4 regions of the Weizmannia sp. FSL W8-1119 genome follow, and region 1 is predicted to be linked to each of the others. Evidence: riboswitches for the same ligand, from Rfam matches in the RefSeq annotation. Region 1 holds a riboswitch; each other region holds the start of a gene.
What was found. Region 1 has a riboswitch for thiamine pyrophosphate ahead of NSQ19_RS11630 (thiamine phosphate synthase). Riboswitches for the same ligand answer to the same signal wherever they lie in the genome.
Positions count from the first base shown of each region.

Region 2: it holds a riboswitch for thiamine pyrophosphate, as region 1 does, so the genes downstream of both, NSQ19_RS02735 (MTH1187 family thiamine-binding protein) here and NSQ19_RS11630 (thiamine phosphate synthase) in region 1, are expected to answer to the same signal.
Region 3: it holds a riboswitch for thiamine pyrophosphate, as region 1 does, so the genes downstream of both, NSQ19_RS06840 (ABC transporter permease) here and NSQ19_RS11630 (thiamine phosphate synthase) in region 1, are expected to answer to the same signal.
Region 4: it holds a riboswitch for thiamine pyrophosphate, as region 1 does, so the genes downstream of both, NSQ19_RS06790 (3-oxoacyl-ACP reductase) here and NSQ19_RS11630 (thiamine phosphate synthase) in region 1, are expected to answer to the same signal.

Region 1 covers NZ_JBBOZL010000001.1:2,346,989-2,349,186, forward strand. Annotated here, with positions in the region: gene thiO (glycine oxidase ThiO) at 1-779, opposite strand, end outside; gene NSQ19_RS11630 (thiamine phosphate synthase) at 748-1,353, opposite strand; TPP riboswitch at 1,484-1,593, opposite strand; gene NSQ19_RS11635 (MFS transporter) at 1,863-2,198, opposite strand, start outside.
Region 2 covers NZ_JBBOZL010000001.1:584,377-586,574, reverse strand. Annotated here, with positions in the region: gene NSQ19_RS02740 (ABC transporter permease) at 1-505, opposite strand, end outside; gene NSQ19_RS02735 (MTH1187 family thiamine-binding protein) at 456-779, opposite strand; TPP riboswitch at 861-964, opposite strand; gene NSQ19_RS02730 (amidase) at 1,069-2,198, opposite strand, start outside.
Region 3 covers NZ_JBBOZL010000001.1:1,425,105-1,427,302, reverse strand. Annotated here, with positions in the region: gene NSQ19_RS06845 (ABC transporter substrate-binding protein) at 1-402, opposite strand, end outside; gene NSQ19_RS06840 (ABC transporter permease) at 414-1,178, opposite strand; TPP riboswitch at 1,425-1,536, opposite strand; partial or broken gene NSQ19_RS06835 (IS4 family transposase) at 1,896-2,198, opposite strand, start outside.
Region 4 covers NZ_JBBOZL010000001.1:1,412,636-1,414,833, forward strand. Annotated here, with positions in the region: gene NSQ19_RS06780 (GNAT family N-acetyltransferase) at 1-102, shown strand, start outside; gene NSQ19_RS06785 (GNAT family N-acetyltransferase) at 93-518, shown strand; TPP riboswitch at 567-678, shown strand; gene NSQ19_RS06790 (3-oxoacyl-ACP reductase) at 745-1,506, shown strand; gene thiM (hydroxyethylthiazole kinase) at 1,519-2,198, shown strand, end outside.

The DNA.
Region 1 (2,198 bases):
ACAAAGTAGCATCTCTTATCGGAAAAAATCGTTCTCTTCAGGATAGGGGTATCAGATTTAACGGAAAAGCATTCGCCCTTTACCGGATAAACCGGCATGTCTATCCCTGTATCCTTCATCAACTGTGCTGACCATGCTCCCGTTGCAAGGACAACCTGATGGCAATGGATGTCACCGGAAGTCGTTTTAACCCCAATGACACGTTCCCGTTCATAGATGAACGAGAGGACTTCCGTGTTTTCAAGAATTTCCGTTCCAAAATGAATCGCTGCCTTTGCAAAGGCCTTCGATAAGGTTGCCGGCATGACGTGGCCATCATTAGGAAGATACATGCCACCAACGATGTTAGAGGAGAGGGACGGCTCCATTTCCAAACATTCATGAGAATCAAGCCACTTTATGGCTGGATCCCAATTTTGCTGGAAGGTCACCTGTTTTTTTACTTCCTCTGCGATAGCATCGGTTTCGGCAATTTTTATGATCCCTTTTTGGTCAAACTCTATATCGATTCCAGTCATTTCATACAGTTCGTTTGCAAGTTCAGGAAACATAGCTTGGCTTTTTAAAGCGAATTGGAACAGTGGACCGTCTTGTTCTATCTCCGCTTGTGCCGCAAGCATTCCCGCTGCCGCACTAGAGGCTTCACATGCTAATTGTTTCTTCTCAATTATGGCTACTTTTCTTCCTCTTTTTGAAAGTTGATAGGCGATAGAACTTCCGTTAATTCCGCCGCCTATCACGACAACATCAAATGTACGCGTCAATTTTTCCATCTCCATTTATTAAGGCATTGTAGTAATCCTTAACTGCTGATAAAGGATCACGAGCCTCAAGTATTCCTGACATGACGGCAATCCCTTTTGCACCAGCGTGAATAACACTTTGGGCATTTTCTGGCGTTATACCGCCAATCGCAATCACCGGTATGTCTAGTTGTGCCACTTTGGCTAATTGTTTTAGCCCCTTGGGTATCTTTCCGGGCTTTGAGCCGGAAAAAAAGATGTGGCCGAACAAGACGTAATCCGCACCATCCCGATTGGCTTTTACGCCTTCACGATAGGAATGAATCGATCGGCCAACTTTAAGAAAGGGAAACATGGTTTTGACAATCGAAGTTTCCAAGCTATGAAAGGCTAGCTGAACACCAGCTGCTTTCGCTGCCAAAGCGACATCTACCCGGTCATTAATGATCATTTTGGATAGGGGAATGTTTTGCGCTAGATACTCAATTATCTGGTAAAGTTCCCGTGCCGTTTTTTGTTTTTCCCGTATGTGGATGGCCGTTACGAACGGGTGAATATCGGTTAATATTTCATGTAACTGTGCAACGGGCATTTTGCCATTCGAGATCACATGTAATTCTTTAATACCGTTAGAAATTTAGCTCACCTCCTTGGAAAATTTCCACATAAATGAACCTAATGAAAAACAAAAAAGCCACTTTCTTCGGTAAGAAAATGGCTGATGATTTGAAAAGAAATCAAATATCCTGTTTCCACTTTCCTACGCTGGTATTACCCAGATCAGGTTCATAAGAGTCCCGAAGTATACTTCGATCTCAGCCTTTTAAAAAAGGCACCTCTAGCGGATGACTTCGTGTATTAAATTGTAAATATTGCCTATAGTTTAATAATACCACATATCTAGAAAAGGTCAACAATTTATATAGGCAGTTTGTCTTCTTCCATGCCCGGAAATAACTGTAGTAGACAAAGGCAGGTCCCGTGAAGCAAAATGTCTCGATAGAACATCGAGTCTTTTTTCAAGTATATGATAAAATCATCAAGTCCCCTGTCTTCCGGTCTGGCATTGAGTTGAGAAACTTCAAATGCACCGTGCAAAAACCTTATTACTCAATTATGTTAACTAGAAAATCGTTCCTTCTCCGGGTTCATTTTTCTTATAGACCGATCTAATAGTGGAATGAGGGCAACAAGGATAAAGCTTATTCCGCCAACTGTAGCAACCATTTTATATCCAAAAATCTCAGCCAAAGGAACTGCCATCACCTGACCAATGGGGATTGTAATAAAAGCTCCTAAGTCATCAAAAGCAAGTACCCGTGAAAGTTTATCACGTGGAATCGCTTGCTGTAATGTTGTATCCCAGCCGATTCCAGAGATCGTTTGTCCAACCCCCGCGATTGCTGTAACAATTAATAAATAAGGTAATGCGAATCCTTGGCCAAGGACGATCAG
Region 2 (2,198 bases), 1.8 Mb from region 1:
AAGCATGCATGGTCTTTAACAGTTTCACCAAGTCATCATCCACCGTTTGAAACCCTTCCAGGATGCTCAATGCCAGCGGGAAAAAGCAGATTAAAATGACCACAATAACTTTTGACTGGAGCCCGAATCCGAACCAGACGATGAAAAGCGGCGCAATCGCCACAATCGGAATTGTTTGCGAAACGACCAGTAGCGGCCGGACCAGCATCCGGAAAACGGGAACCATATCCATAAAAACGGCAATCGCTGCGCCAATCATAATGGAAAAGGCAAGCCCGATCAATACTTCTTTTGCAGTTTGCCAAATATTGGGCCAAACCATCCATTGCAGATTTTTCAATTCCTGCCATACTTCCGTCGGTTTTGGCAGCATCCATTCACTGATATGAAAGCCGGCCGTTACCCCTTGCCAGACGAAGAGCAAAAAAATGAGCCAGGCAGCCGTGAGCGCCGTGTTAACGAACAGGCTGCGGCGCTTGTTCGCGATATTTTGCAATTTTTTCATCCATTGTCACCCCGGTGCTTGGCCGGTAATGGATTTTGATCGATGTGATGACATCAATCGCACCGGCTTGGACGCAAGCATCCTGCGCTTTTTTGATGATCCCAAGCAGTTCGTCAAGATCGCCTTCCATCGTCGTTTCCATTGCCCCAACTTCATAACGTACGCCGGCGTTTTGAACAACTTCGATCGCGCGGTCGACGACACCGTATAAGTCATCACTTTTAATATGCGGGACAACTGAAAAAGAAACCGTTACTTGATTCGATTTTTCCATCAAATTTTCCTCCTTTTTTTCAAATAAAAAAGCTTTCATTGCATGCGCAAGAAAGCCTGTCCATCCAAAACATGCCGAAACATGCTTCAATATGAGACTCCCTACGCTGGCATTATCCAGATCAGGTGAAGGGTCGATGCAAAACGGCATCCTCTCAGCCAAAACCGGCTCCCCTGCTTTTTTTCTTGTCATTTTATTGTAACATGAAAATCATCCTTTTTGGCAAACATTTTTCAATTCTTCAATTCCTTAGAACGTCCGGGCCTGCACAACGCCCCTCATTTATGCTTTAAAGGCAGGGATTCCCCTGCATGCCAACCCAAAGTTCCGACTGTTCAAGCGCATATGCGACATCCAGCAGCCAATGTTCATTTCCTTTCGGCGCCACCAGCTGTATCCCGAAAGGAAGCCCGGCCGCCGTTATATGGACCGGCAGGCTGATCGCCGGCTGCCCGGTTAAATTGGCGAGCTGCGTAAATGGGGAAAACGTTAAGCTCGGCTCAAACATTTCATAGACAAGCGCCTGCTGCTTTTCTTTCGGGAGCCCGGTGACGCCAAACAATCGATCCCGCTCTTTCCCGGTCTGGGTAAGCTCCCCGATTTTCGGCGCAGTAAAAGCAGTTGAAGGCGTAAGATACAGATCATACGTTTCGTGGAATCCCGCCATTTGTGCTGCGGCCTTATCCCACTCCGCAAGGCTCTTTGCGTATTCTGCCGCCGTGACATTTTTCCCGGCAGCATACAAGACCCACGAAACCGGCTCCATATCTTTTTCCGTAAGCGGGCGTCCAAGTGCGCTTTCCAAATCCGAAAGTTCCGCCGCCATTTCCCCGCAGTTCATTAAATAATAGTTTTCCATCAGCCGTCTGCCGTCAACGCCGTTTTCGGCTTCTTCCACAAGATGGCCCTCCTGCTCCAGCCATTTTGCCGTTTTATAGACAGCCTGTTTTGCGTCGCGGCTGACAGGCGTCCCGACCGGCGATTCAACCGAAAATGCGATCCGGTATTTTTTCGTTCCGCTCTGTTTTAGTTCCTGTACATATCCCGGAAAAAGCGGCGTTTGAAAAGCAGCGGCGGGTTCCACAGTTTGCAGCACATCGAGGAGCGCTGCGCTGTCTCTGATTGTTTTTGCCAGCACGAAGTCAATGGCCGCCCCTTGCCATTGCCGTCCACGTCCCGGCCCGACTGGTGTCCTTCCCCTTGTCGGCTTTAATCCTATTAAACTTGTAAAAGAAGCAGGAATGCGGATCGATCCGCCGCCGTCGCTTGCACCGGCAACCGGTACCATCCCGGAAGCCACCGCAGCCGCGGAACCGCCGCTTGATCCGCCGGGTGAAAAATGGGGATTCCACGGATTGCGCGCCGGACCGTAAAGTTCAGGTTCCGTAATATTTTTTAATCCAAATTCCGGTACGTTTG
Region 3 (2,198 bases), 920 kb from region 1:
TTTGCCCGCCAGGTCTTTCGGTGAGCGGATACCACTTGAAGCTGGCACCATCACACGGTTCAGCGTATGGCGGACGACGGTGCCAAAAGATTGGACCGGAATATTCTCATCGCGCGCGATTAACACTTGGGGTTGATAACTTAATGCAATATCAATTCGATTCGCAGCCGCAAGTTTTAACGGGTCATTTGTGTCAGAAGGCATTTTGATGCTGACATCAAGGCCCTGCGCTTTAAAATAGCCTTTTTCCTTGGCTACATAAAGAAAAGAATGAACCGCATTTGGATACCAATCCAGCATGATCGTTACTTTTTGCGCATGTTTCGTTGCTTGCTGCGAATGATTGCTGCAGGCACCTAGCATACACGCCAGTACAGCGACCATTACCCATCGTTTCTTCATTGAACATCCCCCTAAATTTTTGTTCTGTTTTTCAATAAGCTTTTTTCCATCCCATAAATAAGCAAAAATAATCCCATGCCGAGTGCAGCCAAAAGAAAAACGGCCGAAAAAACAGCGCCCGACTGCAAATACCCAGACATTCGCTTGCTAAAAAAGCCAAGCCCCGCAGTTGCGCCAAGCCACTCCCCGATCGCTGCCCCGCTGACACAATATACAACCGATAATTTCAAGCCGGATAAAAATTGGGGAAGGGCCATCGGGACAGAAAGTTTTCGGAAAATATCCCAACGGCTGGCGCCCATTGTCCGAAACAAATTCAGATAGGCGGGATCGACGGTTTTTAATCCGTCAAAAGTGCTGATTACAATCGGAAAGATAGCCGTTAACACAATAATCGCTACCTTGCTCCAAACTGAATAGCCGAACCACATCATAAAAACAGGTGATACGGCGACAAGCGGGATCGTTTGCGAAATAACAAGAAACGGATAAAAGATTTTTTCAGCCGTTTTGGAGACATACATGATGACACCGATCATCACTCCACCCGCAACAGATAAAAGAAAACCGATGCCGACTTCCTCCACTGTCGCAGGCAAATGCACATTTATTAGTTGCCTGTGATTTTCTATGAAAGATGCATAGATTTGGGTAGGGGACGGCAAAATGAAAGACGGGATCACCCCTTTCTGTATGACCCACTGCCAGCCGGCTATCAAGACCAGCATCGTAACGCAAAAAAGTCCGTAATCCCCCAGCCATTTTCGCCACTTCATTTAGGAAACCTCCTTTCATCCGAACTTCCAATATGTACAAGCTGCAAACCGTTCCAAAGCCCGTTCAACCATTTGAATTTTTTCCTGCTATAGCAATCTTCCACCTACTTTTTGTTTTTATTTCTTCCTGCCCGTCGTCATTGACGAGGTTTTTCCGGTTACCGCCCTAAAAGCAGCTATTTTCCCTCCCTTCCAACAGAAAAAAGCCAGGCCTGTAAAAGACCTGACTTTAATAAGCAAGAAAATTTCCCAAAATCCCTACTTTCCTACGCCGGCATGATCCGGATCAGGTCCAAAGGGTTGAAAAACCAAATGTTTTTCTCTCAGCCCGCCAATCCGGGCACCCCTAGTAGTCTGAAATATTCACTTTCTTCCATTATAGGCTTTCTATTTGCCTGTGTAAAGTGGTGCAGGCTTTTTTTAATTCAATTTTCTTTCTTCCCTTTCTGCCCTCCTGCTGTTTGGAATAAAGGAGCCAACATTACAGGCCCCGGTAAAAAGAGATCCTGAACATCGGGAAAAGTTCGCGCTAACTGAAGGATTCCGCTTTCTCTCCGGCTTTCCCGTTTTAAAAATGGGCCTGATCGTTTTTTGTACCATGATACTGGCCTTGCAAATTTCCGATTCCCAGGCCATGATATTAATAACTAAAACTTGAAAGTACGAAAATCGTGCAAACTCCTTGTCGCCACTGCGGTTATCCCGTCTAATTTAGAGCTAAGCTGCTTTAATTAGGTGTTTTTGATAGCTGACAGATAACTTTTTTTAAATTGCTCAAAGTAGTATTTAGTACTTCTTCACAAAGGATATACTCATCCTTAAAAGCTTCTTTAAATAAATCAATCAATTGTTGAATCGCTTCTGCGAAGGTGATGTCAGTAAGTTCATCAACCATGAGATAAAACAACTCACCCAGGGTCCGATCATCTACCTGTTCACGGTGTTGGACTGCAAGGATTGAGTAACCAATTGCGACAAGAGCGGTATGTGCAAAGATACCGTCATAAGACAATCCTTGAT
Region 4 (2,198 bases), 930 kb from region 1:
GCCGGGTTTGTGGATGAAGGGGGCAGGATGTTTGGAAAAAAAGGCGAATTGATTATTATGCATTACCATTTAGGCAAAGAAGGGATATACAGATGGAAATAAAAGAACTTGCAAACCGGGAAGAGTGGAAAGCAGCGTTTCCGGTGATGAAACAGCTGCGTAAACATTTGGACGAAGAACACTATCTCCAGCTGGTGGAAGAGGCGGCAGAAAAATCGGATTACAAGATGGCCGCAGTAATAGATGACGGAAACATTGTGGCGGTAACCGGCTATATGCCGATGATTACCTTGTACAACGGGCGGTTTATTTGGGTATGCGACCTGGTGACGGATGAAGCGCACAGATCAAAAGGGTACGGCGCCAGGCTTTTGGCGCATGTGGAAAAACAGGCCGGCGAAAACGGATACGGCATTGTATCCCTGTCATCCGGCCTGCAGAGAAAAGACGCACACCGGTTTTATGAAGAAAAAATGGATTATGATAAAGTCAGTTATGTTTTTTTAAAAAGATTGTAAACTTTACATCTTCGTTGGAAAGGGATATAATAGCTAAAAAATAATCTTTCAAACTACTAGGGGTGCCCGGATCTGGCGGGCTGAGAGAAAAACCGGCGTTTTTCAACCCTTTGGACCTGATCCGGATCATACCGGCGTAGGAAAGTAGGAATTTGTAAAAAATTTCTTGCTGATAAAGTCAGGTCTTTTCGGGCCTGGCTTTTTTGCATGGAAAGGGGTGGGACAAATGAAACTCGATGAGCAGGTGGTTGCCGTCACCGGCGGAAGCAGGGGGTTGGGCAAGGCGCTTGTAAAAGCTTTTGCAAGAGAGGGGGCGGGCGTTGTCATCAACTATTTTGAGAGTGAGGGGAAGGCAAAGGACCTTCAGCATATTTTAGGCGAAAAAGCGGTTGCCCTGAAGGCGGATGTAAGGGATCCGGTCCAGGTAAGAAAGATGTTCCGGCAGGCCGAAGCTTATTTTTCCAGGCCTGTCACGACGATTGTAAATAATGCCCTTGTGCATTTCCGCTTTGATCCGGAATCCCGGCACGATGCTTCCCGGATTTCGTGGGAGGAATACAGCCTGCAGATGGAAGGTGCGGTTCGCGGCGCATTAAATACCATCCAGGCCGGCCTTGCGGGAATGAAACGGCTGCATTTCGGCAGGGTGATCAATATTGGCACAAACCTGTTTCAAAATCCGGTTGTCGCCTACCATGATTACAATACGAGCAAGGCTGCGCTCCTCGGCTTCACCCGGAGCATGGCGAAAGATCTGGGGCAATATGGCATTACCGTTAATATGGTATCCGGCGGCCTTCTGAAAACGACGGATGCAAGTGCGGCCACATCTGAAGAGGTTTTTCAATTGATTCAGGCAACAACCCCGCTGCAAAGGGTGACAGAACCGGAAGACGTTGCGGATGCCGTGTTGTTTTTTGCATCGCCATGGGCCAGGGCGGTAACCGGGCAAAACCTCGTCGTTGACGGCGGACTTGTAATGGATTAGGAGGGAATGAAAATGGAAAAGGAAAAACCAATTGAACTGCTTGAAAAAATCAGGGAAGCCAATCCGCTTATCCATAATATCACGAATATTGTGGTGGCTAATTTCACAGCAAACGGGCTGCTGGCACTTGGCGCATCTCCGGTAATGGCCGATGCGGTGGAAGAAGTTGCCGATATGGCGAAAGCGGCAAATGCGGTCGTATTAAATATCGGCACTTTGAATGAAAAAGCCGTCGAAGCCATGATTTTGGCGGGAAAGTCTGCAAATGAAAATGGCGTTCCGGTCGTCCTTGATCCGGTAGCTGCCGGTTCAACCCGTTACCGGACAGAAACGGCAAAAAAATTGCTGAAAGAAATCCGCTTCACATCCATCAGGGGAAATGCCGGAGAAATCGCCAATCTGGTCGGAATAGATGCCAAAGTTAAAGGCGTCGATGCAGGAGATACCAGCCTGGATACGGGCGAACTCGCTTTAAAAGCGGCAAAAACGCTTCATACTACGGTCGTGGTAAGTGGCAAGACGGATGCGGTGTCAAACGGTTCCGAACTCTATCTCGTACATAACGGCCACCCGCTTTTAACAAAAGTCACCGGGACAGGCTGCCTTTTGTCCGCAGTTTGCGGCGCCTTTCTCGCTGTTGAGGAAGATCCGGTTCAGGCATCCGTTTCGGCGCTTGCGATTTACGGCGCTGC